3 regions of the Clostridium fungisolvens genome follow, and region 1 is predicted to be linked to each of the others. Evidence: riboswitches for the same ligand, from Rfam matches in the RefSeq annotation. Region 1 holds a riboswitch; each other region holds the start of a gene.
What was found. Region 1 has a riboswitch for cyclic di-GMP ahead of bsdtw1_RS02935 (amidase). Riboswitches for the same ligand answer to the same signal wherever they lie in the genome.

Region 1 (10,560 bases):
AAAAAGTTATAGAATTATATAAAAATAAAAAATTAAATAAACATGCACAAGAAATAATACCACTTATTGATTCTATCGTCAGTGGAATAACAGCCGAAGGACTAAATTATAATAACTTGGAACAGATTAAAGTATTAAGTAAGGATAAAGATAAAAGAGGAATAATTGAAGAAAGAATGCTTTATCATTTTGAAAATAAAGATAAAAACTATTTTAGTAAATTAACTAAAATATGCGAAGGCATTGATATTATAAAATATGAAATTGCAAATTTAAAAAATAGAAATTATTTTCATAAGGCATTAGCTGCAAAAAACTTAGGGGATTTGAGAGGCGAACAAGCTATTAAAGCCCTACTTGATGAAGTAAATACTTCAAATAGTGATTTAAAATATAATATTTTATTAGCACTTGCCAAAATAGGAGATGAAGATTCTTTTATAAAGGCTTTCGAAGATATAGATTCAGCAATAATTTTAAGTGAGAGAAGTTTAATTGAAGTAGTTGATACTTTCGAAGGTGACAAAGAAAAGATTTATAGATATATGATCAATTCAGATAATAGTTTCATGGCTTCCGTATTCATAAAGTCAGCCGGTAATTTAAAATATCAGATACTTAACGAAGATATTTCAAAATATCTATGCAGTGAAAATAAAGAACTAAAAATTTCTGCAGTAAAGGCTATAGGAAGTATGGGAGATGAAGTTTATCTTGATACAATAATAAGTCTCTTACAAGATAGTGAATGGGAAGTAAGAGCAGTCACTGCGAAAATTCTGAGTAACTTTGATAGTGACAAAGTGCTCACACCATTAGCTAATTCACTAACAGATGCACAGTGGTATGTAAGATACAACTCAGCCACAGCTATACTTAACCATAAGAATGGAATAAACATAATATCATATGTATTTCAAGGTGAAGATAAGTTTGCAAAGGATATTATTATTTCAGCTATAGAAAATTCTCAAAATGGAGTTCAATTATTTGAGAATTCAAATGAGCCAGAAAGAATGGAATTAGTAAGTCAAATAAACAAGTATAGGAATTCTAAACACGAGGAGGCTGTAGTATGAACTTAACCATAATAAAAGAGATAATTATAGATTTTAATAATTTTGTACTATATTATGTTTTAGCTATTAACTCAATATACTTTATTCAATTAGTATTGTCAGCCTTTAGTCTATATGACTACATTAGAAAGATGCATTATTCTGATTACAAGAAATATACAAGCTCAACAAATATGATACCAATATCGGTGCTTGTACCTGCATATAATGAAGAGAAAACAATCGTAGATAGTATAAAATCGCTTTTATCACTTAACTACCCATCTTTTGAAATAATAGTAGTGAATGATGGATCAAGGGATGAAACCTTTAAAAGGATAGTTGAGGCTTATGGATTAAATGAAATAAACCAGCCAGTAAGATATTTGATAAAGACAAAAAAGGTTAATGGAATCTATAAAAACTTAGATATACCTAATTTAACTCTTGTAGATAAAGAAAATGGAGGAAAGGCTGATGCCCTTAACGTTGGAATAAACATATCTAAGTATCCTGTATTTACATCAATAGATGCTGATTCAGTGCTTGAAAGCGATTCATTGGTCAGAGTTATAATGCCATTTATTGAAGACAAAGAGACTGTGGCAGTGGGTGGAATCGTAAGAATAGCAAATGGCAGTAATATAAAGCAAGGAAAGGTAAGAGCTATAGGATTACCTAAAAACAATCTGGCAATGTTTCAAGTTATAGAGTATCTAAGAGCCTTTTTAACTGGTAGAATGGGATGGAATGCTTTGGGATGTCTTCTTATTATATCGGGAGCCTTTGGTGCCTTTAGAAAAGATGTAGTTATAGAGGCTGGGGGGTACGTGGATAATACAATCGGTGAAGACATGGAGTTAGTGGTTAAGATTCATAAGAACTTGAGAAAGAATAAAATTAAATATAAGATAAAGTTTATACCAGATCCAGTTTGTTGGACACAAGCACCTGAAAAGATAAAAGATTTAAGAGGACAAAGAAGAAGATGGCAGATAGGACTTATGGATAGCCTTTTTCGACATAAAGAAATGTTCTTAAACCCTAGATATGGTGTAGTAGGATTATTTGGAGTACCATACTTTTGGATTTTTGAAATGCTTGGTCCAGTAATAGAGATTCTAGGATATATTTTTATTCCTTTATCATATGCGTTTGGTTTATTAAATACATCATACTTTATATTGTTTTTAGTGGCATCTATACTTTATGGAATAGTCCTTTCAATAGGTGCAATTCTCCTGGAGGAATATACCTTTAGTAAGTATCCATCCGTAAAGCAGCTCTTAAAGCTTTCGTGGTATGGAATCTTAGAGAACTTTGGATATAGACAAATGACAACACTTTTTAGAATTGATGCCATTATAAGATTTAAAAAGTTTAGAAACAAATGGGGAAAAATAAAAAGAAATAGGTTTAGTGGCGAAGATAACAGAAATACTCAATTAAAATTAAATTAAAGTTTTATCCAGCTAGTGGTGAAATGTGGACTAATGTGACAAAAAAACCTTTAAAAGACCAACATATTTATGCTTGAAATTTATTAATTCATATTACAAAGCTTTATTATTTAGCATATAATAAAGGCACCATAGGCTCTATGGGAAGCGATAATATATAAATATGATTAAATTTTGGTAGATTAGATATGATTAGTATGCATATAAAACCAGGAGAATAATAATTTTTATATGTTAAAGCTTCACATAAGTACATAGTGGTAAAATAAAAAATATAATTGAAAAAGGCAAATTTGTCGAAAGGCAAAGACGCAAAGCTATGGGCCTAAACGGTTATATACCGCATGGTTGCCAGGTTGCCAGGATTCCTTTTAGGACCCTCCCGGCTTTCGATAGGAGGAGTTTATATGTCAAAATCAAAGTTTTTCTTAGCACTATTTATGGCAGTATCTTTAATTATCCCAACACAAGCATTAGCAGCAAATAAGAATAGTGTTAAGACCACTACAGTTAATCAAACTGTAAGCAAGCAAAATTCAACCTGGTTGTGGGATACACAACAGATTGTAAAGAATTCAGATAATATTCTTAATTTTGCGGTTGCAAACAATGTAAAGAACATATACCTTCAGGTGAATTATAGCTTGAATCTTGATTATTATAAGAGTTTTATAAAGAAAGCTTCTTCAAAGAATATAAGTGTACAAGCATTGGATGGTGATCCAGACTGGGTATCAGATGGTGGTGTATATAAGCAACAGCAATTTTTTGATTGGGTGACCAAATATCAAAAATCTGCATTAGCTAATGAAAAATTCAATGGTGTTCACTTAGATGTTGAACCATATTTAAATACTCAATATAGTCAGAATATGAATGGTGTTTTAGCTAATTATCAAAGTTTATTGTTAAATGCAGTGAGCAACACAAATGCTTTAGGAATACAACTGGCGATAGATATTCCATTCTGGTTTGATGGTGTAACTTATAACACAAAGTATGGAACTGGTAACTTGGCTGAATGGATAATAAAGAATGTAAAGAATGTAGTTATAATGGCTTACAGAGATACTGCTGCAGGAACAAATGGGATAATTAGCGTAGTTTCTAAAGAACTAAGTTTAGGTAAGCAATACGGTACTACTGTTACAGTTGGAGTTGAAACTCAGAAATCAAGTGAAGGTGATAACATCAGTTTCTATGAAGAGGGACAAGCTTATATGAATCAAGAACTAAACAAAGTTTATACAAGCTATAGTGGAAACTCAAGCTTTGGTGGATTTGCTATTCATCATATAATGAGTTGGATGGTTTTAAGGAAATAATTATAAGTTTTTAACAGGCATTCTCGAAAGGGATGCCTATTTTCTTTTATTTTTCAGGAAATTTAATCTCCACATAGCTAGTGTGATATGATTATATACAGAAAAATACTTAAATTAGCATGGCTAGTTTGTATGTGTAGGTGGATTAGAGATAAATAGAACAGATAAACTACTTCAGTATTTGAACTTTAAATATAAAGTAGTTTATCTATAGTATAAATGAACATGGAGGATTAAAAATGAATAAAGCTTTTGTATACTCAGAGGATTGCGAGTTTGAACCAGCAGGAGAAAGAGTTCAGAGAAAAATTTTATCATATGGTGATCAACTAATGGCTGTAGAAGTACATTTCGAAGAAGGGGCAGTAGGAACCCTGCATAGTCATCCACATACTCAACTTTCATATGTGTTAGAAGGTGAATTTGAGTTTGAAATTGGTGGGGTCAAAAATATTGTTAAAAAAGGTGATACATTATATAAGCTTCCTAATGTAGTACATGGGTGTAGATGCCTTAAAAAGGGAGTATTATTGGATGTGTTTACTCCGTATAGAGAAGATTTTATAAATAGATAATGGACTGTATAAGGAAGTAAAATTCAAATGACTAATAACAGTAGTATAAATAACAATAATCGACAAAACATATTAAAGTATGTTGAAAGTAATGTGAATAATATGTTAGAATTATATAGATAAAGTCTTTTAAAAGCAAAAACTGAAAAATTTAACTTTTTAAGCAAAAATTAATGAACAACTTTGATATGATTTTTTTATGAAATAGCACAAGTAATTTTTATACTATACGAAAAATTTAATAGTAGGAATACCTATAAAAAGCACCGCTAAAAAGTGATGCTTTTTATATATTGTCAAGATCTATTAAAGTAAGTGTAAATTAGGATATCTAGAAATACAAGATTAAGTTTTGGCTAATATGTGGTAATGGATATAGTTAACTGGATGGTAATGAAACAAAATATTATTGTTGCTATATATTACATTAGTTCATTTATTGATAGGTAGTTCTAAATTAATATTTACTATGATATGATACATTTATGAAACTTGCGAAAAGAATAATAATATGTCGAATAAGCGATTTTACGAGGAGGATGAAATCTTGGATATTTTTCTAGTCATAGGAGTTATAACAGGTCTTCTAGCAATTGTCGTAGGTATGATTGTAAAGGGGGCAAACATAGCTGTATTATTAAATCCTGCAGCAGCAATAATCATTCTAGTTGGAACATCAGCAGCAGTAATGAATTCTTTCCCTAAAAAGGAATTTCTTAATATTCCTAGACTTTTTGGAAAGCTTTTTAAAGGAGAAGGGAAGGAAGATCCTGCGGAAATAATAAAACAAATAGTAGAGATGGCTCAAACAACTCGTAAAAATGGGTTATTAGCACTTGAAAGTACTGTACAAGCTATGGAAAATAAATTTATGAAAAAAGGATTAGAAATGGTTGTCGATGGTGTAGAACCAGCGGATATCGTTGAAGCATTAGAGATTGAAATTGATGGAACGGAAGAAAGACATAGAGCAGGAGCTTCAATATTTACTACAGCAGGTGGTTCAGCACCTACACTAGGAGTTTTAGGAGCGGTTGTTGGACTTATAGGAGCTCTTGGTAACTTAAATGATACAGAGAAACTAGGTCATATGATTGCAGGAGCCTTTGTTGCTACACTTTATGGTATTTTCTTCGGATATGTTGTCTTCCATCCATTCGCATCTAGACTTAAAAGAAAATCCCATGAAGAAATAAGTACAATGAGAATTATACTTGAAGGTATACTAGCTATTCAGGCTGGAAAGAATCCTAAGAGTATTGAAGCTAGATTGATTGGTATGTTAGAACCAAAGGAAAGAGAAAAGGTTATTAGTGCAAATGCTGAAAAGTAAAGGAGATAAATGATGAAAAAGAAAAAAGAACATCATGAAGAGCATGTAGATGAAACTTGGCTTATACCTTATGCGGACATGCTTACACTCCTATTGGCACTTTTTATAGTTATGTTTGCTATGAGTAAAGTAGATTCACAAAAGCTTCAAAGGCTTAGCGCTGAGTTTAATGTTATATTTTCAGGCGGATCCTCTGTAATGTCGGAAGGTGGAACTGATACAACTGCAGCTATTCAATCGCAAGCAGCAAATGCAGGGACCTCGGCAGAGAAATCCAATACTCAAAAAGAAGAAGATACGATGAATGGACTTAAACAAAGCTTAGAATCAGAAATCCAAAGTAAGGGATATGCTGATAAGGTTAAAGTTGAGCTTAATAAGGAAGGTTTAGAAGTATCTATACAGGATGCAGTACTGTTCAATTCAGGGGACGCACAAGTATTACAAGGTGTTAATCCATTACTTCTTGAAATATCAAAAATGGTACGGGGACTAGATAATGAAATCAAGGTTGTTGGACATACAGATAATGTTCCGATAAGTACTAGTAAGTTTAGATCAAACTGGGACTTAAGCGCAATGCGTGCTATAAATGTTATGAATTTTATGGTTGGATCAGGTGGAGTAAGTACTAACAAGATTTCTATACAAGCATATGGCGAATATAGACCTAAGTATAGTAATGATACAGCTGAAGGAAGAGCTAAGAACAGAAGAGTTGAAATTTTTATAATTCGTAAATATGCACAAACTACAGACACAGGTACAACTACAAGCAAATAGAAGAAAGCTTACCATTTTTATGGTAAGCTTTTTTCGTTATAATAATAAAATTAGTAGATTAGAGCTAATGTTTATAGTAAATAGAGAGTTGTTCTCGTAATCATATAAAAATAAACTTTAAAAGTATAAAGATAATTATAGAAGAATAGAATTTACTAATAGTTATGTTTTTGAGAGGTAAAATTGCCAAGAAAGGTATGTCAAAGAGAAATTATAACATCTACATTAGAGAAGCTTAAAAATAAGAGGCTAAAGAAAATAAATCTAATTTGGCTAGAAGCATGCGGTTGTTCAGGAAATATAATTTCGCTTTTAGATGCAGCTACACCAGATGTCTATTATGTTCTATCTGAAATGGTAAATATGACTTACAATAATAGCACTATGGGAGCTGAGGGGCAAAGGGCATTTGATAAATTTCTTGAAACCTTAGATACAGAATTTATCTTGGTGGTAGAAGGGGCAGTTTCTTCTAAAGACGCTGGAATTTATAATATCGTAGCTAATTATAATGGGAAAAGTATCTCAGGGGCAGAAGCAGTAACTCTAGCTGCAGGGAAAGCAAAATATATTTTAGCAGTGGGTACCTGTGCATCATATGGGGGAATTTCTGCAGCAAATCCTAATCCTTCTTCCAGTAAAAGTGTTATTGAGTTTCTAAGCAATCAATCATATCAGACCATAAGAATTCCAGGGTGCCCTGCAAATCCTAGATGGGTGATAAGCACTATAGCTCATCTAATATCATTTGGATTGCCACAGTTAGATTCAGAATATAGACCTTTATTTTTATACGAAGAAACTATACACACTCATTGTTCAAGGAGATCCTATTTTGATAAGAAAATATTTGCAAAACAGCTAGGTGATAAAGAATGTATGTATCAATTGGGGTGTAGAGGTCCTATTACAAGATCAGATTGTGCTTTAAGGAAATGGAATGATAGAGTCAATTGGCCAGTTGAAGATAATACCCCTTGTATTGGATGCGTAAACAAAGGATTTCCAGATGATATGGAACCTTTTATTAATTTTCAATCAGGAGAAAAGTTATGAGTGAAAAAGTTGTTATAAATCCTATTACGAGAATAAGCGGCTTTATGCAGATTGAAGTAACTATAGATAAGAACGTCATAATAGATGCCCGCAACAATGGTTTTTTGTTTAGGGGATTTGAGGAAATGCTAAAAGGAAGATCGCCTTTTGATGCTATTTATTTTACTGAAAGAATATGTGGGATATGCTCTACTGCGCATGGATTTGTATCTGCTGTTGCCTTGGAAAACGCTTTGAAAATCCAGCCTGAAGAGAGTGGGAGTATAGTTAGACAAATAATGCATGGATGCGAATTCTTACAAAATCACATAAGACATTTTTATCAATTTACTTTACCTGATTATGTACAAATAGATATAAACCCAGTAAACGATAATAATGGACGAAAATATAAACTACCTAAGGATTTAAATACAAAGTTAAGCAATCATTATGTAGAAGCGTTTAAATATAGTAGAGATGCACATAAGATGTTGGCTATATTAGGTGGAAAAGTACCTCACAGTCATGGGATTTTTGTTGGAGGTGTCACAGCCAATGTTTCAGTAACAGATATTATAGAATTAAAATCTATACTAGCACCTATTAAAGATTTTATTAATAACGTAATGTTAGATGATATTAATATTATTTCAAGGTATTACGGTGAGGATTTCAAGAACGGAAAAGGTTATGGTAATTTTATGAGTTATGGAGCTTTTGATAATAGTTTCAATGAATCTGAGACATATGTTAAAAGTGGAGTGATGATAAATAATATAAGATATGATTTTGATCCTACAAAAATAGCCGAGGATTCTGTTTATACCTATAGCCCAAGTTCCATTGGGGGTGGAAGTACACCTTCTAATACTAATAAGAAGGATCCTTATACATGGGTTAAGGCAGCAAGATATGATGGAATGCCAATGGAGGTAGGGCCACTTGCAAGACTGTGGATAAGTGGGAAATATAATAATGGTGTATCTACATTAGATAGGGTTACAGCTAGAGTTATAGAAGTTAAGAGAATATGCGATATAATAGAAAAACTTTTAGAAATTATAAAGCCTTTAAAAGCTACTCAGCAGATATGGGAGATACCACAAAGTTCTGAAGGAACAGGTCTTAGAGATACTACAAGAGGTGCATTAGGACATTGGATTAGCATAGCTAATCAAAAAATTGATAAATACAATATAATAACACCTTCTGGATGGAATATATCACCAGAAGACTCTAAGGGCAATAAGGGCGTTATAGAAAAAGCTCTAATAGGAACTTATATTGAAGATATTAAAGCTCCTTCTGAAATTGGAAGAATTGTAAGATCCTTTGATCCATGTGTTTCTTGTGCAACTCATGTTATAAGTGATAAATATAATGATTTTGTTATGAGGATAGTATGATTAAAGTTATAGGTATAGGAAATATATTAATGTGTGATGATGGAATTCCAATGAAAATAATTAATGCAATTGAGCATAGGCTTCGAAGATTAGATTTAGATATGCAATTTATAAAAGCTGAAACTGATTTGGATTTTGCACTAGATTGTTTATCAGACGACGATTTAATATTTATAATTGATAGTACTTATTTTGGTGTAGAGTGTGGAACTGTGACTTTAATTTCATTAGAGGAGAATGAACAGTATATTAAATCATCATCATTTATGCATAACAAGAGTTTAATTTCAGAGATTAGAAATACTAAACTTAATATAAGCGGCTTTATTATAGGAATAGAAGCAGATCAGATATGTTTTAGCTTGAGCTTATCGAAAAAGATGGTGAAACAGTTTGAAAATGTATGTAATGAGGTGTACGAGATAATTAAAGAGAATTGTACAAGTTTAATATCAAAGTGAGCTCAAAGGTATCAATAAATAAGTAATTAGTAAAAGTAGATTTTGGTTAATATATTTTAATAATTAAGGTGTTTTTATAATATATTAACCTTATTTGGATGTTTTATCTTGGAATTTTTGATAAGATATTGTTAAGGTATATTGTGCTGACAATTATTCTGAAAATATAATGGGATAAGTTGTCTTACCAATGATTATAAATAATGTAATATTATCAAAAGTTTGATCTTTAAACAGCAACTTGGATCGTCTAATTGATATTTGATTACTTTTGATAAAGGGAGAAAGAATAATGAACGGATTAGTAGAACTATTAATGAAATTTTGGTACTTATGGATTTTAATGATTTTAGCTTTAATGCTAGACCTTTTTATGCCAAGAATTAAAGGGTTACTTGGTGAAAAGTCAGTAGAATTTCATTTATCTGGATTAGACGATAGTAAATATAAGATAATTAAACACATGATATTAGAATTAGGGGAAAAAACTGTACAAATAGATAATATTGTTGTATCAAACTTCGGTGTTTTTGTAATACAAGCTGAAAATTATAAAGGAAAAATTATTGGAGCAGAGTTTGATGAGAACTGGAAGCAAAGATTTTATGTAAGAACAGAAAAGTTACATAATCCGATATGTGAAAATCGCAAGAATATAAAAGCTTTACAGCAGGTGTTAAAAGAGTTCGATGGATTAAAATACATTCCTATTGTAACTTTTACAACTAATGCTGATTTGCAAGTTACATCTAATACCGATGTAGTTTATACAATTCATTTAGTAGAAGCAATTAAAAAGTATACTGAGGAAATAATAAGTGATATTGATAAAAAGAGAATTTATTCTAAACTTATGTCACTAAATATAGATAGTAATGATATATAGATGAACCATCGTGTGTTCAGAAAAGGCAGATGCGCAAAAAAAATCCACTGAAGAAGATCACTTTAGTGGACTTTTTACTTTATGAAAAAGTTAGAGCTTGGTTTGTAGTGATCATACGGCAGAATTAATAGGAGAACCTGCAAGTACTCTTGGTTTGATAAAAGGAAAATCATTTGAGTTTAAATAAGGAGATAAAAAATAGTTTATCTTTAATTTAAATATAACATCATTAGAT
Region 2 (10,560 bases), 4.0 Mb from region 1:
TATTAAGTACATTTAAGTATTTATTTTTCTATCATTTAGTATTAAGATAAATATATAGGAGGTGTTGTTTTGGACAATAACATATTAAACATAGAACAAGCAGTTGAATTCCTAGGTGTGAGTGAAAAAACATTAATAAAACTTCTAAGAGAAGAACATATCCCAGCAAGAAAAATAGGTAGAGAATGGCGATTTAGTAAAGAGGCTCTTATCAATTGGTTATCTACTGGAGATTCTACTAACTACATTAACAAAAACGAGCTTTATCAAGTTTCTAAAGATGAGTCAGGAACTAAGCAGGATATATTGGATAGTATCTGCGAAAAGATATCAAATTTAAAAGAGTCAAATAGTGTAGAAAAGTTTTTAACACTTGAAAAAAACATCAGCATACCAGACAATGCTAATCTAAGAGTTAGCTATAAACAACAAAGAGATGTAGAAAAACTTGAATTTAAGATTTATTGGACCCAAAGAGATGAATATAAGATTTTATAAAAGATTGAGATAATATTTATTTTTTTATGAAATAATAAGGGGATGTTAATTAATGAATAGTGTATGGTTTTTATGTGCTATGCTTTCAGCAATATTTGCTGCACTAGTAGGTATCTTTGGTAAGGTAGGTTTAAAATCAGTGGATGCTAATACTGCAACCGCTGTAAGGGCTGTAATAATGGCCTTATTTCTTTTTTTAGTTGTAGTTTTCCAAGGGAAGCTAAGCAAGATACCTGAAGTTATTGCCGACAAAAAAACTTTTTCCTTTATAATATTTAGTGGTTTAGCAGGAGCTCTTTCTTGGCTATTTTACTTCTTAGCTTTGAAATATGGAAAGGTATCTCAAGTTGCTCCTATAGACAAGTTTAGTGTAGTTCTCGCAACTATCTTAGCCGTTGCATTTTTAGGGGAAAAGATAAGCAAAATGAATGGAATAGGTGTGGGCCTAATAGCCGTTGGCGCTATTATAGTTGCTTTAAGCTAAGTGAAAATAAAGGAACCATGAAATCTTACATTTCCATGGCTCCTTTTGTTATTTTTACTTACATGGTTTTATAACAAACTCAAAGTGCATATCTTCAGAAGAATCTATTAGGTATTCTTTATGAACAGGTGCACCCCAGCTATCATCGCCTCCTACTCCCATTTGTTTTGCTGCTATTGTTACAATGGTGTAGTTAACTGGTGGAAGTTCATAGTAATGCAGTGCATTTTGAAGTTCAAAGGCTGTATATGGTGATACCCCAAGTTCAAAAGGATTATCAATAGCTGCAAACTCTATTCCGAAGCCATTTTTATCTTTTATTTTTGCCCATCTTACACCAGTGTGATTGCCACTTTCTTGAGGTACTAAGTATCTTGAAACATTATCCTTAACTAACTTTTCATAAATACCCAATCTAGCACCATGTACTCTATCTATATAATTTTCTTCAGGTCCCATTCCATAGAAATTAAAACTATCATAATCCGCTGATAATCTAAAAGCTAATCCGAATATAGGCATTTCAGGGAGTCCTTCTATACCTTTATAATCGCATTTAACTTTGATCTCTCCATTTTCATAAGCAGTATAAGCTACTTTGACCTCAGCTGGAACACTTAAAGGAAGGGCGTAAGTATATTCAACTGTGACGCTAAATTCATGCTCAAAAACTTGTACATCCTTGCACTTTTGGAACAAACTTGCTTCATGCCACTGTGAACATCTAAAGCCATGTTTATTTCCATTATCATTATCTGTTGTTGCCCTCCAGTATATAGGCATTGGAGTTCTTGTTATAAATTCTTTTCCATTATACCTTAGTGATACAATTCCACCTTCTTGCTTTGAAAATAATACGCTAAAATCTCTGTTCTTAACTCCTATATTTACATCTCCATGAATAACTCTAACTTTATTTAATACTCTTACCTCTTCTTTTTCTTCAATAGAATACACATATTGATCAAAAGCTATCTCATGACCAGCCTTTGCCCAAGTAGTATCATTCTTGAGTTTGAAGGCAACATTTACAGCATACTCTCCACTATTATTTACTTCAGGTAAATCAAACTCATAGTATTCTTCTTCACCTGCTTTTACTATAGCATCAATATTGCCTTTATATTGTTCTTCTCCGTTACAGATCAAGCTATACTCTAGTACATAACTGGAGGTATCTATAAATAAATTTTCATTTTTAACCTTAACACCATTTTTATCAGCATATAACTTTAGATTTTGATATAGTTTTTTAACTTCTTGTACTTTTGGAGATATGGTTCTATCAGCATATACAATACCATCACCACAGAAATTGTAATCTGTAGCTCTATCATCAAAATCTCCACCGTATGCAAAAAATTCATTGCCATATCTATCTTTCTTCACAACTGCTTGATCTATATAATCCCAGATGAAACCACCTTGATAAAGCTCATACTTATCTTCTAATTCTGTATACTTGTGCATTGCTCCACAGGAATTACCCATAGCATGCATATATTCACAACTTATATAAGGTTTTTGTGGATTATTATTTAAATACTCCTTAATTTCATGAGGCTTTGCATACATCCTACTTTCCATATCACTAGTTTCATTAAAACGTCTATCATGGAAAATACCTTCATAATGTACTAATCTTGATGGGTCTTTCTTTCTATAGTACTCAGACATCTTATAGATATTTTCCCCTCCAAAAGATTCATTCCCACATGACCATATCAGAATAGATGGATGATTTTTATCTCTCTCTACCATTGACTTAGCTCTATCCAATACAATATCAAGCCACTCTGGTTTACTGTCTGGAATAACCCAATCAGGAATCACTTGCCCCATCTTCATCCAAGATCCGTGAGTTTCTAGATTGGCTTCATCTATTAAGTAAATTCCATATTCATCACAAAGCTCATACCAAAGGCTTTGATTAGGATAGTGAGAAGTTCTCACAGCATTTATATTGTTCTGTTTAAAAAATCTTATATCCCAAAGCATATCCTCTTTAGTTATAGCCCTTCCTCTACGGCAATTAAACTCATGGCGATTAATGCCTTTGAAAACTATACGCTTTCCATTTATATGCATAACCTTATCTATCATTTGAAAGCTTCTAAAACCTACCTTTTGGGGCACAAGCTCTACTACATTATCATCTTCATCTCTTACAGTAATATAAAGAGTATATAAATATGGATCTTCAGCACTCCAAAGCCTTACGTCACTTATATCCAGCTTTAAAGTTAGTTCATTTTTTAACTTATTACCCTTAACACTAGTTAAGACTAATCCTTTACTATCTTTTAGCTCTAAATCTATAGTTCCAGTGGTGGACCCTACAATTTTAATTTCAGATTCTAGGACTGCATCTTTGTACTCACTATCTAGCATAGTTTTAACAAAGAGATCTTGAACATGAATCTTAGGAATTGAATATAGATATACTTCTCTAAAAATTCCTGAAAATCTCCAAAAATCCTGATCTTCGAGCCAGCTCCCGGTAGATCTCTTATAAACTTCAACTGAAAGCTTATTCTCCCCTTCTCTTATATATTGAGTTAGTTCAAACTCTGATGGAGTAAAACTATCTTCACTATATCCAACAAAATTTCCATTTAACCAAACATAGAAAGCGCTCTCCACCCCTTGAAAGGATATATATAATGAACCATTTTTCATAGTTTCATCTAAACTAAAATACTTTACATAGCTCCCAACTGGATTATATTCTTCAGATACCTGCGGCGGCCTCAATTCACTATGTCCATCCCAAGGATACATAGTATTTATATATTGAAGCTTATCGTATCCTTGCAGCTGTATATGTCCAGGAACCTCTATGTCCTTCCATGAATTACAATCAAAGTCTAGATTATAAAAATCCTTAATTCTTGAACTAGGATTTATAGCAAAACTAAACTTCCAACTTCCATTTAAGCTTTGTCTTAGTCTCATATCTCCAGAGTTCATTTCTTTCTCTGTTCTATAGTATTTGTGGTCTGAATGCGCTTCAATTCTATTTACTGCAAAAATTGAAGTATCAGAAAGCCAATCTGTGCTAGGAACCTTAAACCCCATAGTAATTCCTCCAACCCTTTTATTATAAAAATTAATGTAAACCTATACTTATATTTTCTACTATTTATAGAGCATTTTCAATATATTTTTAGTAAAAAAGTTAATATTTTTACTAAGCTTTTACTTATCAAAACTATATCAGCGAATAAATTTTATTTTTTACTGTATATACATAAAAATCTTCTAAAACCATTGAAATATATAGCTTTAATACCATAAAAGTTTTATATTTTTCTTTACATAGAAAAAGAAACCCAAGTTCTTAGAATGAACACAGGCTCCTTTTTACAATATATATTATAGATTAACTACCTTAAGCTATTATAAAAGCTACTTGTAAATATATCTCTATTTGAATTGAAATTGCTCATAATGCATATTTATATTTTCAAAATTGCTCTTTTTAAATTGGTTCTTTAGACTCTCTCTCATTCCCTTAGGTCCGCAAAAGTACACATCTTCAACCATACTAAGTTCTGCATAATTCTTCATTTGCTCTACCGATAGAAAACCTTTGTCTTTGAAGTTAAATAAATGCAACCTGACATTTGAACCAGATGCCAACTTTTCTAATTCCTCTAAATATGCTCCATCTTGCTCACTATTGTAGGCATAAAAGAAGTCTATAGAATACTCTTCTGTTACCTTTGCTTGTAGAAAACTCCTGAAGGGTGTAACCCCTATGCCTCCAGCAATCCAAATCTGATTCTTACTTCCTTCTCTATAATCAAATTTGCCGTGAGGTCCTTCTACTACAAATTCATCTCCAAGCTTTAATGTTTCTAATAAAACCTTTGTATCATCACCAAGTGACTTAATTGTAAATTGAATTTCTCCTTTCTTAGGAGCCGCACTTATGGTAAATGGATGTGAGGAAAACTTACTACTCTTTCCAGGAAGCTTAATGAATGCAAATTGTCCTGGTTTAAATTTTATACTATGCCCTAAAGCCTCTCCTGTAATCTCTAGTGTACCATCTGATACAATTTTAAGTTTACTAACCTTAAATTTAAACTTAAATGCTGCTTTTTCATAAATAAAGACACTATAAAATATTGAAATAATTCCTATGAAGTTAATTATATTTAGCCATATACTAAATGGATCAAAAGAAAATACCGGGTAGGTAGAACTTCCGTAATAATGATATACTCCCATCATATACGCCACAATCATAAATTTATGGATAGCCTTCCATCTTTCATAATTTAACTTTTTCGCTACAATTGCAGTTATTATGAGTATTACGAACAGATATAGACTAAAGCTACCATACATCGCATATGGATCTCTAGGTATTGGTATTCCGGCTTTAATCTCAGCTCTCTTTCCCATTTCAATTGTTATATTGTGAATAACAACTAAGAGCAACGCTGATATACTTAAGTATTTATGATATACATACGACTTATCAAGCCCATTGAATATATAGTCTAAAATCTTATTCCGTGTAGAGATAAAGTTTACTAAAGCAAAAGCAACCAAGGCAAATGCGGCTATCAACTGCGAATATTCACTCATTGTAGATATCTCCCTAGTTGAGCTTACAAATAGCCATGTTACAAAAGTTATTAACATACTAAATATAATAAATAAAAAACCTAACTTCTTTTTCATATTAACACCTCTCAAATAAATTCTATTACCATCTCTATTTTCTAGCTTTACTATATTTTAATGAGGCTATAGTAAAACAACTCTTAATTCTCTCATAGGAAGAATATATTCCTGCTAAAAATGTAGAATAAAGCAATATACTAACAATGTAAATTTTATTACTTGAATTAAATAAACTTAAAATGCAGATTATACCTGGAATTAAGAAAAATATAGCTGAAACTGTTCTCCCAACTCTATCAAAAATAAATGGATGTTCCGATGAAGTTTTATAAAGCTTAATAAAATTAGAAGTTGCAACGAATTCTAAAAACTTAATACAAACAAACACTAAATACCATAAAGGTAATACATGAGTACTTATTAGTGCTGCATAAGAAGAAACTATATATAACAAATCTGCTAATACGTCTAATTTAGCACCAAGAATGGTAGCTGCTCCTAATCTTCTTGCAATCTTACCATCAAAGAAATCCGAAACACATATCATTATAAATAAACTTATTAATGTCGAGTTATAATCTTGTCCATATAGAAATTGCTTAAAAATAAGAAAATCAAATAAAATTGTCATAATTATTCTTGCTATAGTCATACCATTAGGTATACTTCTTAAAACTCTATCCATATCCATCTCCCCTAAACTCTCTTAATTCCTTATCTATCTTAAATATAAACTAGTTAAATTAACAAAACCTTAAAACTAGCTGAGAATTAGCTGAGAATTATGTAAAAACTATACTTTTTTTGTACTGTATCTTACAGCGGATAAAAGACCTAGTTATAAGCAAAAATATAACCTATCTACATTAAATCTAAAATTATAATTAGGAGGTTCATAAATGCTTAAGAAATCATCTAACATCTTTACATTAATAACTGCTAATATTCTTATAGCAACTTTTTTATTAATAGGATGTGCAAGTACTGGAAATAGTAGCATTTTATCAATTAATAAAATTTCAAGCAGAACAACGTTTGAGAATAAAACTGCTGATTCTCAAATGTACATAAGACCAGACAATGTTAGTATAGATCGGGCAAAACAACTTTTGATAGAAGGCAATAAAAGATATGTTGATAATAAAGTACTAACACATGATATAAGCGATGCTAGACGTAAGAAACTATCTACAGATGGTCAGAAGCCTTTTGCAGTTGTGTTAAGTTGCTCAGACTCTAGAGTTCCACCTGAATTAGTGTTTGATCAAGGACTAGGTGATTTATTTGTTGTTAGAAATGCTGGAAATGTAATTGATCCTATTGCATTAGGAAGCATAGAATATGGAGCCGAACATCTAGGTGCCCCATTAATAATTGTTTTAGGTCATGAAAAATGTGGTGCAGTAAAAGCTGCAATTGAAGGTGGTACAACATCTGAAAATATTACAGCTATAATAGATCAAATAAAACCATCTTATAATAAAACTAAAAATAATAGTCAAAATGCAGATGAAATTTATAATCTAACAATTGATGAAAATATAAAAAATTCTATGAATTTGATTAATAAAAGCTTAGTTATTCAAAAGTTAACTGCCGAAAGGAAGATAAATGTAATTGGAGCCAAGTATCATATGGATACAGGTAAAGTAACCTTTGATATACAGTAGCATTTTTGACAAAAAAGTGCAGCCTTTTAATTAATAAAGGCTGCTAAAAATTTTAATTATATAATATACTCCTTTAATATTTTCTCAATACTGGCTGCAAAATTATCCGCAGCGCCCCAATCAAACTTAAAAAGCCAGCCTTCTGAGCTGCCTGTAGCTATAGCTCTTACATCTGTGTATCCTTTAATATTATCTATTATTACAACTAGTGCAGCCCTATTGCTAGTTCTCATGTAGTATTTTTCATAAACTAATGTTCCTGTACACACTCCATTTTCTAACTCAAAGAACTCTTCGTGTACTAAATCTGCACTTTGGCTATTCTTTACTAACGAAAATGCTTTATTTGGGGTAATATTAACCTTAAAATTATATTTACTCATAAATCTCCCTCCTTTATTAAAAACAATATATCTATTACCTTATATAAATAGTACTAATATATGTACTCTATAATAATCACTTGTCACTAACACATAATTTTACACATCAATATCAATATGCCTTATTAAACCAGGTTTTAACAATACCCTTCTGTATTGTTTATTTACGCTCTATATAGTAAAATTATCATATTAGATATAAAAGAGTAAACTTATTAGTATATATGCTATATTATATTACTTTAAAGTTAAATTTATATAGTTATATTTTTAGTGGTTTTCTAACTATATATCTAAAAAAATTAAAAAGTGAAAAAGGCAAACCATGGGAAACCATGAGACGCAAAGCCAAGGGCCTGTACCACATTTTATCTTGTGGATGGCAGCCGGTTACCACAGGGAATACTAATTTCAATTCTATAGACCTACTTAAGGTCTGTCTTTTCCCTATTTCCCTTTTTCACAAAGAAAGGTAGGGTCAAAATGAAAAAACTTTTATGCAGCAGTTTTCTATTTTTAGCATCACTGCTACTATTCTTCCAACTGGCACCACCAGTGGAAAAAGTCTATGCATTAACAAATAACAATGTGTTACCGCCAAGCAACCTGTCAGTCCAACTTACTACCCCAAGTGATGCGAAACTCTCTTGGAGCTCTGTTTATGGAGCTACTGGTTATAATGTTTATGGAATAACTGATGGTCAACTTAAGTTAGTTGGTACAACAACATCAACCTCTTATTCTTTTAATAACATTCCTGAAGGAGATTATAGTTATGTTGTATCAACATTAAGTACAGATGGAGAGTCAGGACCTTGTGCCCCTGTTACTTTTAATGTTACTTATCCAAATATGACAGCTCCAACTGCATTAACCAGTAAAATTCAAAATGGTAATGATATAGTTTTAACTTGGACAAGCTCTCAATATGCTAAAACTTATAACATTTATCAGATTGGTGCTGATAGCCAAAAGACATTAGTTTCTACATCAAGCACACCGACTTATACTATAACTAATGCACCTGCTGGAAGCTATACTTATGCAGTTTCAGCAGTAAATCCACTTTATGGTGAATCTTCAATATCAGCCTCAACTAATGTAAATATGGTTTTACCAACTATGACAGCCCCAGGTAATTTTGCTTATTCAATATTAAACGGAAATGATATATCTCTGAAGTGGAACGCTGTTAGTTACGCTACAGGCTATAAGGTTTATCAAATTATTGATGGACAAAAAACTTTAAAAAGTACCACTACTGGTACTAGTATTTCATATACTAATATGACTGCTGGTGACTATACGTATGAAGTTCACTCTTATAGCGACAGATTTGGTGAATCTCAAGATGGATCTCAACTGACATTTACTCTGATACTTCCAGTAATGCAGACACCAGGCAGCTTAACTTATAGTATTGCAAATGGTAATGATATTACCTTAAAATGGGCAGCTGTTCCATATGCAACTAATTATACAGTTTATCAAATAATTGATGGAGTAAAGGTTTTAAAAAGTACGTTAACAGGAACAACTGTTACCTACTCTAATATGCCTGGAAATGACTATATTTATGAAGTTCATTCTTATTCAACTCGTTTTGGAGAATCACAGGATGGAAGCCAAATAAGCTTTAATTTAACTTTGCCATCAATGGAAGCTCCAAGTTCCTTAACATATTCTATAGCAAATGGTAATGATATAACTTTAAAGTGGGCCTCAGTTCCATATGCAACCAATTATAGAGTGTACCAAATAGTTAATGGCCAAAAAGTTTTAAAAAGCACATTAACTGGAACTAGTATAACTTATACTAATATGAATGGTGGAGATTATACTTACGAAGTCCACTCCTATAGTGATAGATTCAGCGAGTCAACTGAAGGAAGCAGTCTTTCATTTACACTGACACTTCCGGTGATGACACCGCCAACAGACGTAGTTCAAACTATTAAAAGTGCTACGGATTTCACCTTGAATTGGACAGCATCTCCTTATGCTACGAGTTATAAGGTATATCAAATAGTTAATGGCCAGAAAGTATTAAAAAGTACAGTTACAAGTACTACTGTTTCTTATACAAATATGACTTCAGGTGATTATAGCTTTGAAATTCATTCTTATTCAACCCGTTTTGGAGAGTCTTCAGATGGAAGTACTATAATTGTTACACTGAATGGACAAACAATGCAGGCTCCAACTAACTTAACATATAGTATTACAAATGGAAATGATATAACTTTAAAATGGACCGCTTCACCATATGCAACAAGCTACAAAATATATCAAGTAATTGACGGACAAGCAGTTTTGCAAAAAACTGTAACTACTACTAGTGCTAGTTTTACCAACATGGCTGGTGGTAATTATGATTACCTCATAAATTCTGTATCTACAATTTTAGGTGAATCTCCGGTAGGAGCAGAAACTGCCTTTACTTTAGTTTTACCAACAATGGCCGCTCCAGGTAACTTAACTTATAAGATACAGAATGGAAATGACGTAGTATTGACGTGGTCGGCAGTAACATATGCTAATAACTACAAGGTTTATGAATTAATTGATGGTCAATTAGTGTTAAAGACTACAGTATCAGCTACAACAGCAACATTAACTAATGTACCAGAAGGTGATCATACTTATGTAGTTAATTCAGTAAGTACACGTTTTGGTGAATCACTAGAAGGAAGCAATGTATCATTTTCACTAACTTTCCCTACAATGCTTGCACCTGGAAACCTTACTTATAGCATTGCAAATGGAAATGATATAACTTTAAAATGGAATTCAGTAACCTACTCAACTGGGTATAACATCTATCAACTAATTAATGGTCAAAGGGTATTAAAACAAACAGTTACTGGTACAAGCGTTACATTTACTA
Region 3 (10,560 bases), on a different contig from region 1:
CCGCTAAGTCTATTATAATCCTCTCCATTATATCCGTAGAAGTTTTCGTAGTGAGTTGCATTACTTCCCCAGAAACCACCATGATTCACTTGTCCATATGGGTCATATCTATACTTGTCTTTTACTTGTCCTAAAGAATTGGTTGTATCTGATACACTGCCTCTTCCATCGTACAAGTAGAATAATGGATCAGTCTTAACATCACTATCTGGTGATAGTTTATCTATTGATATTCTGTCTAATCCATAAGTATATGCATTAGTGTAGTTTCCATCTGCATCTGAAGTCATCAATACTTGTGGATTTTCTAGAGACACATCGTTTATATAATTTATTATCTCATAATTTTCTGGAGTGTCTAGAGGATCTTGGTTTCCTGGATTCTTTGGATGATCTGCTCTCTTGTACCAACCTAAGTGCTTACCATTGTTTCCTTTGTTATTGCCTTTTCCATTATTACCATTATCCTTACCATTTCCATTGCCATTATTTTTACCGTTTCCGTTGTCTTGATTACTTCCATTATCTTTGCCATTTCCATTGCTTGAGCCATTATCATTCTTTCCGTTGTTACTGCTATTATTGCTATTATTATTTCCTTTACCATCTAGCTTTTCATTATCTTTATCAACCTTTGCTCCGAAGAAGATTCCCCCTAAAGCTTGTTGTTTTTCGCTAGAACCTCCGAATAACCACTTGAAGAAACCAACTATGCTGTCCACTGCTTTTTTAGCCAAACTTACTATATAGTTAACAGCACTCTTTATACTTTCTCCAACCTTTGTGAAGAAGGATTTATCAGTTTTAGCTTCTTCTTTAGCTTTAGAAGCTTTACTATCTTCCTTAGCACTGTCGGCCTTTGCTTTTTCAGAAGTTGCTTCCTTACTAACTTCACTGTTTGTATCAGTAGCAGTTGCTGTTTTTTCTTCAGCCTTTGCAGCATCATCTGCTTTTTTTCCTTCAGCACTGGTACTACTGCTAGTTGAACTAGCTACTGCCACTTCTTGATGTGGATTGTTTCCTTTTTCATAGCCATAGTGATTTCCGTTATTAGGATTTTGTGGATATCCTACATTGGAATTATTACCTGAAGCACTTCCATTATTATCTTTGCTTCCATCCTTTGGTGGATTAACACCAGAGTTTGAACCACTATTAGAAGTATTATCTCCTGGAGTTGAACCATCACCGGAGGAATCACCACTTCCACTATCTCCAGCCTTAACTGGTTGAGGTTTGAAGTATACACCATAGGTTGAGAACAATCTGTTTCCATCACTATCATATCCAAAGGTAAGCACTTCTCCTTTTGGATTAGTAAGTTGAACTAATCTATCTTCTAAGTCATACTCATAGTACTCTATTTTTTGACCAGGACGAATCTTTTTAAGTCTATTTCCATTCTTGTCATACTCATATTTAATATTTGTATCTCCAGTCTTTTCACTGACTAACTCGTCTCCTGCATTATAAGTATAAGTGGTAGTTTCAGTATCAGCCTCATCATCATCTTTTACTTGTACTGCTATACGGTTACCTGCTTTATCATAGCTATAATCGTATTTTGTGGTTTCAACTTTTCCATCCTCTTCATGGCTTTCCTCAGTAAAAGATGTTATTTCATTTGAACCATCATAGCCATAAGTTCTTACATAACTTTCATCTTCATGTACAGCTTTTTCATTTATGATGTTGCCATTCTTATCATACTGATATTCAAAGCTAGATATCAGGACTCCATCCTTATTTTTGTTTTCAAGCTTTGTGATTCTATCTGCTCCGTCATAAGTGTAGATTACCTTAGTTCCATTTGGAAGCAAGGCTTCTTTTCTTCTTCCAGCACTATCATAGCTATAATAGGTTTTTTCACCATTCCAGTTTTCTGCATAGGTTAATCTGTCTAGTACATCATAGTTGTATTTTACATACTTTCCGTCTGGATAGATTACCTTAGATTTTCTTCCTAAGTTGTCAAATTCATAGGTTACTTCTTCTCCTGAAGCAAAACCAACTAGGGTAAGCCTTCCCATCTTGTCATAGCTATAGTCTGTTTCACCTTCTAAACCTATCATCTTAGTACGGTTTCCACTTATGTCATATTCATAGCTTACATCTTGGCCTTCTACCTTGTCACCCTCAGCATCTCTATACTCTTTTGATACAAGCCTGTTAAGCTTATCATAATCATAGTTTGTCTTTGTTCCATCAGACTTTGTATGGCTTGATAAAGTACCTACTGGATTGTAAGTAAAGTTTTCTTTTTCTCCAAGGGGATTAGCTACAGATGTAAGTCTTCCAACCTTATCATAGCTATATTTTGTCTCATTTCCATTACCATTTACCATAGAAACAAGATTACTTGACTTATCGTAACTATATTTAGTTTCGCTACCTCTTGGATCTGCTACCTTTACTAATCTGTTTAATTCATCATAAGAATACGAAGTTTTATTGTTATTTCCATCTGTTACTGAAGCTAGATTTTGATTCTTATCATAATCATACTTAGTAATGCCTCCTACTGGATTAGCTGTTTCTGAAAGCAAGTTTAGAGCATTGTATTTATAAGTAGTTTTGCTTCCAATTGGGTTAGTAACCGAATCTACCAAGTTGTTTTTATTATAAGTATAAGTAGTGGTTTCTCCTAAAGGATTTGTTTCGCTTTCAAGATTGCTTGCAGCATCATAAGTATACTTGTAATCTCTATTTCCTGGTTGAGTTACTTTCGTAACATTTCCTAGGGAATCATACTCTACCTTTGTAACATTACCTTCTGGATCTGTAGTTTTATTAACTCTATCTAAAGCGTCATATTCATATAAGCTCATATTGCCATTTGGCTCTTTTACAGAGTTTAAATTTCCTGCAGTATTGTATGCATAAGAAGTTACATTTCCAACAGTATTCTTTTCTGTTAAAAGTCTATGCATCTTATCATAAGTATAAGTTATAGTGCTTCCTTCTGAGTCTGCTTCTTTTGATAAATTGCTAAACTCATCATAACTAAAACTCTTTGAATATCCTTCAGGATCAGTAATCGAGGTTATTCTTCTAACCTTATCATAGGAATAGCTGTACTTTTCACCCATAGGATTAACTTGAGTAATAAGTCTATCATTTAAGTCATATTGGAACTCTGTTATTCCGCCTAAAGGATCTATTTTCTTTGTCTGCAGACCATGCTTATTATATTCATAGCTTGTCTTATTTCCGTTAGCATCAATTTGAGCTGTCATATTGTTTAAGCTGTCATATTGGTACTGGGTATCAAAGCCTAAAGCATCTACCTTCATTTCTAATCTATTTAAGGCATCATACTTGTACTGAGTGACATTGTTCATAGGGTCTTGGACTTTTATTAAACTTCCTCTAGCATCATAAGTTAAGGCTGTAGTGTTTCCTTTTTCATCTATAAAGCTAGTTAGTTTATTTAATGCGTCGTATTGATATTTTTTAGAAGCTCCCTTTGCATTTATCACTTCTGTTAGATTTTGATTTTTGTCATAAGCATAGGAAGTTGTATAGTTTAGTGGATCTATAGCTTTAATAAGGTTTCCTACAGCATCATATTGATACTGATATTTTTTATTTTCAGGCTCTACTTTTCCTGTTACTCTGTTTAATCCATCATAGGTAATAGTAGTTATCTTGCCTTCTGCATCAGTAACCTTTACTACTCGATCTCTTTTATCATATACATAGGTAGTTGTGTTGCCATCTGTTCCAACCTTGGCAGTTATATTGCCAGCTAAATCATAGCTGTACTTTATTGTTCTACCAATTACATCCTTCTGCTCTATAAGTCTTCCCTTATCATCATATACATTGGTAAGCTTATTTCCTGCAGTATCCTCTTGGCTTATTAGTCTATTCATGATGTCGTAAGTATAGCTTTTCTTAACCCCAGCAGCATCAGTTTCAGAAGTTAATCTATTACTTTCATCATATGACATAGCTACTGTATCACCATTTGGATATACTATACTGGTCAAATTGCCGTTTTTGTCGTACTTCATCTGAACAACTTCGCCTAAGGCATCGGTGATCTTTGTTTGAAGCTTATTGCCATTATATTTATAATTAGTTTCCTTACCTAGCGGGTCTATCATCTTAGCAACATTGCCTGCCTTATCATAAACATACTGGGTAATATTTTTAAGAGGATCTTCAACAGAGGTTAATCTGTTTAATCCATCGTAATTATATATTTGTTTACCACCATTAGGTGAAATCTCGGCTTTTAAATTACCACTTAAATCATACTCATAGGATTTTGTGCTTCCAAGTGGATCTGTCACAGCCTTTAAATTACCTGTATCAGTGTAGCTATAATTTGTAATTTTCCCTTCTTCATCAGTTAATGAAGTTAATTGGTTTCTTCCGTCATAGGTGTAGCTTACTATATAACCTAAAGGGTCCTTTGTATTAATTAGATTTCCATTATCGTCATAGTTATAGTAGTACTCTCTATCTAAGCTATCCTTCATGTAGGAAATCCTACCTAAGTTATCATAAGTAGTATCTGTCACTACTCCATTTGTATCTGTAAACTGTATTAATCTATATAGATTATCATACTTATACTTCTTAGCATTACCATCAGGCAGTGTTAATTCTAATAGATTACCTTCATCATCGTACTTATTTACTAAAGTCTGTCCTTTTGGTCCTACAGTTTTCTCTACCTTGTTTACAGCATAATTATAGGTATAGGCAGATTTGTTGCCATTTGGATCCGTTACAGAGAGGATATTTCCTAAAGCATCTCTTTCGTAAGTTGTCTCTCCATCCTCACCGTCTATAACTTTTATTAATCTGTTCAACTTATCATATTGATAGCTTTTCGTATATCCTGCCGGATTTTTTTCTTCTATATTATTACCATTGGCATCATAAGCATAGGTAGTTATATTGCCAAAAGGATCTATAGATTTAATTACTCTATTTAGGTTATCATATTCAAACTTTGATACATTTTTGTTACCATCAGTTACAGAATCCTTGTTATCATTAGCGTCATAAGTATAGGCTACAATTCCTCCGTCTGGTAAAATGGTGCTTAATTCATTGCCTTTACCATCATAAGATATTCTAGTTATCTTACCTAGTGGATCTTCTACAGATATAACCTTACCCATAGCATTATAATAATACTTATATACATTTCCCTTTGCATCAGTAGCTTTTGATACATTGGCTCCATCATATTCGTATTTATAAGTCTTACCTGTTGGGTCCTTTACTGTAGCTACTTGGTTATTGCTATTATAAGTATATTCATAAGTAGACTGGTCCGCCGCAGTAACCTTTAGTAGGTTTCCATTGCCGTCATAGGTCATTGTAGTAGTATTTCCTTCAAAGTCAGTAATTGATATAGGATTATCCTTACTGTCATACTCAAAGGTCTTAACTTTCCCATCAAATCTATGTTCCTTAAGCCTGTTTCCTCTGCCATCGTACTCATAAGTAGTAGTGTGTCCTAAAGCATCTGTAGAGGATTTTACGTTATTATTGTTATCATAGCTTAAGGTTTCTACAGTTCCGTCTGGCTTTACGGTTTTAGTTATTCTGTACTGCGAATCATAGTAATATTGTGTTTTATTACCGTTAGCATCTGTTGTTTCACTGTATCCATCGTAGTAACTTATATATATTTTCTTACCTTGAGCATCTTCTTGAACAGTAACACGATTTTGATCATCGTAAGTGTTAACCACAGATTTATTTCCCTTAGCATCAGTGAAGGATACCATTCTTCCCTTCTCATCATACTGGTACTTAGTTTCATGTCCGTTAGCATCTATATAAGAAACTAAATTTCCATTTCCATCATAGCTATACTTTAAAACACTTTGATTTGGCAGTGTTATTGCACTTATCCTACCTTCATCACTTAAAGTTATTCCAAAAATCTTTCCAGAAGGTGAAGTTATGCTGGTTAGCTTGTAGTCTTCATTATATGCTAACTTTGTAGTATTGCCTTTTTCATCAATTTGAGAATCTAAAAGCCCCATCTTGTTAAATAGGTATGTGGTTATGCCATCAGTTATTTGATATCCTATATTTTTTCTACTATCATCATTTACTAAAGAAAGCTTTAGGTTTTCTCCTACAGGTCCACTATAGCTTCCATCACTGCCTTTTCTATAGTAAATAGTGCTTCCGTCACCTTGACTGAATATTATAGTTCCATCTGCTAGTGCTGATAAAGACTTGTTAAAGTTAAAGTCCCACTTCACTCCAAAATATCCGTCATGGGTTTCTTCCATTGCATTATAGGTTCTTTTTATGGAGAAATCTCCATTAAAATCAGTTGCACTAGCATCATCAGCTTCATATAAGAAGTTACCAGTAAGCAAGTTTATTGGCTCGAAACCATAAATACAATGCTTCTTTCTTCCCATAAGTGCACTATCTATCTCTTTTTTTCTCGCATCCGTTAAAGATGGAGGTGTATATGGCTTACCTGCATTTTTCTTAGGATTTCTTATGAAAAGAGTGTTTCCTTCCACAAGCAGTGTATCTCCAACTTTGTTATCACTCATTATCACAGAATTAGGAACACCATAAAAGCTTGCTATGTAAGGTATAGTGTCCTTAGCTTGAACTTGATAAATCTGAAAATAATCACTATAGCCTGTGTCACTAGTTTGTCCATCTAAGGTTGCAGTAGCTTTAATCCTATAAAGCTGATTAAGCTTTGGTGTCAGTATTTTATCTGCCTGCCAGTTACTATCCTTTCCCTTATACACATAAGCTTTAGGGAAAAGACTGGAGTACATAGCACCATCAGGATATTTGTAGATATAGCTAGCCTCTGCACTTCCTTTAAAATCTGGATTTTCAACATCTAACTCGTAGTTTACTGTAGAGGTTGGCTTTACTAATCCATCTATAGAGATTCCATCAACTTTAAGACTTCCTTCACTATCGTGTTCAGTAATTGGTCTTAAGTTTATATTTGGTGCGCCAAAAGGCATGTTAGTATCTACACCATCTACAAATTCATAGAATATCTTAATCGATGGTCTCTGAGTTGTATATTCATTTTTATCTGTTGAAAAAGCTTCACATTGTTGAGTTTCATTTAGATATTGCAAAAGTATTCCGTTGTTTGCTTTCCCATTTACCCAATCACTTACTATTTGCTTAATATCAAAATCAACAGCATGCGCATTAGGCGTTACCATTGCAGAAGAATAATATGTTTTATTCTTCGGTTGGTTATTCCAAGTTAATCTAGTTATATCATAGCTATCATCAACACTATACAAACCAACTTCTCTGTCATTATTTCCAAAGGAAGTAGATTGAAACATCTCAAGAGTTGCTGATGTAATTGTAGCTTCTTTAGGAACCTTAGCATTAACATCAAACTTAAGATAAGTCCTAGTTTTCTGGAATCCATTTGTTATACTTGAATTATTCCCTGATTTCACACCATCATCCGTTCCAACATAGCTATAACCGTTATTCAACGTGTTGGTATTAGGTGCATTTTCTTCAGCACAGGTTACATTGATCTCTGAATTAACAAAACCAGTATCAGGATCAATTTTTACTGGATAAGCTCTCTCTGGTGCCTTAAGCCAGTTTTCATCTACTGTCACAGTAATAATATCTTTACCAAACAGTTTCTTTTCTAGCTTTATAGTTAAGTTATTATTTGTTTTTCCAGAAGCATCAGTCATAACAGGAGCACTTAGTATAACCGTAGGTTGTTGTTTACCTGCTTCATATCCTCTTATTGAATTAAATTCTTCTTTAAGCGTTAATCCCTTGGTGCTAACTGCATATTTAAAGGTAGATTTGTCAACATAGCGATTAAGTATAATGTCTTCCTTAACACTATCTGAATTTGCAGTATATTGATAATCTACACCATCGAAAACATCATTATATAAAACTGAGTTTTCTGCAGCTGCACTTCTAGAAAAATCTCCTTCCATAGGAAACAAGTTGATAGAGACTTTCCCTTTTTGTATTGCTATACCTTTGTCCTTAGTAATTTCAGTTGGAAGGTTTACCTTATAGTCATTGGCTTTATTTTCATAATATCCGCCACTACTATTTAGGTTTAGAGTATTATCTACTTCTTGGTAGTTTCCCTTCTCATCTTTAAAGTTGACCTTATCAAAGAAGATTTGTTGTACTTCTGTTTTTTTATCCAGCTTATAAGTCTTACTATTAGCTGTTCTTTTGCTTACTACTTCCTTATCCTTAGTATAAGTTTCTTCTTTCTTTGATTTAGTTACACTTGGTTTCCTAAGAGCCTTCGTAGACTTGTTGTCAGTCTGACTTACAGAACTTACTTTTTCAGCTTCTTTGTTGATGTCCTTACCGTAATACTCTCCCTTTTGCGGCTGCTTTGCTAAGTTTTCAGCGGCATATACGAGTACATCATTTGAAGAAAAAAGTAAATTAGAGAAAATCAAAAAGATACATATGGCCCTTATTAGAATGTTTCTTTTCATCCTACACCCCCTAATAAGTCCATAGATATGAGCATATTGAATTTTAGACATGTGAATAGATTTCATAGAATATATAAATGAAATATACCACTTAGGTAACCCGGCTACCTTAGTATTTAAAATACCTTAGGCCCGTAGCTTTGCGTCTTTATCTTTCAATAAATTTGCCTTTATCTATGGTTTTTTAATAATATACATCCACTTATGGAATAATGCTTTAACAATTGTAATACTTTTCCCATACAATTACTAATTTACATTTAATCCATAATTTAATAATCGTATTTATTAATAATTTATTAATAGTTAGTTTACTAATAGTGTAGATATCTTCTTTTATATGTAATCAGTTTTGTTATATTTTCATATGAAACTTTATGATTCACTGTGACTCCATTGACATCTTGTTAGTCCATTATTTTTAGCATCATATGCCAAATTAAAAGACTAGCAACAATGTGTATGTAAAACCACATTATTGCTAGTCTTTATATATTATTTACCTTCATTTATCTTCTCAGCAAGATCATTTAGATAAACCCATCTGTCCATCTTCTCTTCTAGAAGCTTTTCTGTTTCTTCCTTTTCTGCTATAAGTTCTTGAAGAAGAGAATAGTTTGTGCTAGCTGCATTTATCTTAGCTTCTAGTTCGCTTATCTTTTCTTCTATTCCTGCTATAATCTCATCTATTTCGTCATACTCTCTTTGCTCTTTAAATGAGAACTTTAATGCTCTTTCTTTTTTCTTACCTTGATTACTATCCACAGCTTCTGCTTTTTTATCAACAGTTTTCTTATTCTTTTCTTCTGAACTGTTGATATCTTTTTGTCTATTATCTTCTTTATAGTCAGTGTAGTTACCTGTGTACTGATCTACCTTCCCATTGCCTTCAAAGGAGAATATCTTAGTTGCCATTCTATCTAAGAAGTATCTATCATGGGATACTGATATAACTGCACCAGGGAATTCATCTAAGTAGTCTTCTAATATTGTAAGGGTCTCTATATCGAGGTCATTGGTAGGCTCATCTAATATAAGAACATTTGGTGCTTCCATTAAAACTCTAAGTAGATATAGTCTTCTCTTTTCTCCACCTGACAGTTTTGATATTGGAGTCCATTGATCTGCTGGTGGGAACTTAAATCTTTCAAGCATTTGTGATGCACTTAACTTATATCCTTCTTCATTGGATATAAATTCTGCACCTTCTCTTATATAATCTATAACTCTTAAAGAATCATCCATATGATAAGTTTCTTGAGAGAATGCACCTATCTTAACTGTTTCACCAACTTCAACATCTCCGCTATCTGGCTTAATCTTTCCACTTATTATATTTATTAAAGTGGATTTACCCATTCCGTTAGGTCCTATTATTCCTACTCTATCATCTCTAAGTAATATATAACTAAAGTCATCAATAAGCTTTCTATCACCAAAAGACTTACTTATGTTATTTACTTCTATTACTTTCTTTCCAAGACGAGTACTTGCTACGGATATCTCAACCTTAGAATTATCTATATCTATCTTTTGCTCACTTAGTTCTTCAAATCTATCTATTCTGGCCTTCTGCTTTGTACTTCTAGCCTTAGCCCCTCTTCTTATCCAAGCCAGTTCTTTTCTTAAAAGATTTTGTCTCTTCTTTTCGCTAGCAAGTTCCATCTCTTCACGTTCTACTTTTTTCTCTAGAAAATCACTATAGTTTCCTTTATAGGTATAAAGGTTACCCTTATCAAGTTCTATTATCTCATTGACAACTCTGTCTAGGAAATATCTATCATGAGTTATCATAAGCAGTGCACCTTTTCTTTTATTAAGGTATTGCTCAAGCCAATCTATAGTATCGTTGTCTAGATGGTTTGTAGGCTCATCTAATATCAATAGATCACAAGGACTTATAAGAACAGCAGCTAAGGCTATTCTCTTTCTTTGTCCTCCAGAAAGATTGCCTACCTTTGCATTAAAATCTGAAACCCCAAGTTTATTTAAGATAGCCTTTGCATCACTCTCTATACTCCAAGCGTTCATGCTATCCATCTGACTTGTAAGCTTCATTATCTCTTCGCCAGTGGCAGTATGACTT

Region 2: it holds a riboswitch for cyclic di-GMP, as region 1 does, so the genes downstream of both, bsdtw1_RS21370 (OmpL47-type beta-barrel domain-containing protein) here and bsdtw1_RS02935 (amidase) in region 1, are expected to answer to the same signal.
Region 3: it holds a riboswitch for cyclic di-GMP, as region 1 does, so the genes downstream of both, bsdtw1_RS22670 (DNRLRE domain-containing protein) here and bsdtw1_RS02935 (amidase) in region 1, are expected to answer to the same signal.

Annotation. Positions count from the first base shown of each region.
Region 1 is NZ_BLZR01000001.1:771,003-781,562, forward strand. Features, by position in the region: gene bsdtw1_RS02925 (HEAT repeat domain-containing protein) at 1-1,079, shown strand, start outside; gene bsdtw1_RS02930 (glycosyltransferase family 2 protein) at 1,076-2,518, shown strand; cyclic di-GMP riboswitch class I at 2,795-2,882, shown strand; gene bsdtw1_RS02935 (amidase) at 2,926-3,843, shown strand; gene bsdtw1_RS02940 (cupin domain-containing protein) at 4,083-4,418, shown strand; gene motA (flagellar motor stator protein MotA) at 4,966-5,751, shown strand; gene bsdtw1_RS02950 (flagellar motor protein MotB) at 5,764-6,534, shown strand; gene bsdtw1_RS02955 (hydrogenase small subunit) at 6,718-7,590, shown strand; gene bsdtw1_RS02960 (nickel-dependent hydrogenase large subunit) at 7,587-8,978, shown strand; gene bsdtw1_RS02965 (hydrogenase maturation protease) at 8,975-9,439, shown strand; gene bsdtw1_RS02970 (nuclease-related domain-containing protein) at 9,732-10,325, shown strand; gene bsdtw1_RS02975 (transglutaminase domain-containing protein) at 10,437-10,560, opposite strand, start outside.
Region 2 is NZ_BLZR01000001.1:4,816,624-4,827,183, forward strand. Features, by position in the region: gene bsdtw1_RS21335 (helix-turn-helix domain-containing protein) at 70-498, shown strand; gene bsdtw1_RS21340 (EamA family transporter) at 551-982, shown strand; gene lacZ (beta-galactosidase, LacZ type) at 1,037-4,060, opposite strand; gene bsdtw1_RS21350 (ferredoxin reductase family protein) at 4,409-5,677, opposite strand; gene bsdtw1_RS21355 (CDP-alcohol phosphatidyltransferase family protein) at 5,712-6,305, opposite strand; gene bsdtw1_RS21360 (carbonic anhydrase) at 6,520-7,290, shown strand; gene bsdtw1_RS21365 (DUF6054 family protein) at 7,347-7,673, opposite strand; cyclic di-GMP riboswitch class I at 7,981-8,071, shown strand; gene bsdtw1_RS21370 (OmpL47-type beta-barrel domain-containing protein) at 8,157-10,560, shown strand, end outside.
Region 3 is NZ_BLZR01000002.1:55,050-65,609, forward strand. Features, by position in the region: gene bsdtw1_RS22670 (DNRLRE domain-containing protein) at 1-8,474, opposite strand, end outside; cyclic di-GMP riboswitch class I at 8,566-8,653, opposite strand; gene bsdtw1_RS22675 (ABC-F family ATP-binding cassette domain-containing protein) at 8,970-10,560, opposite strand, start outside.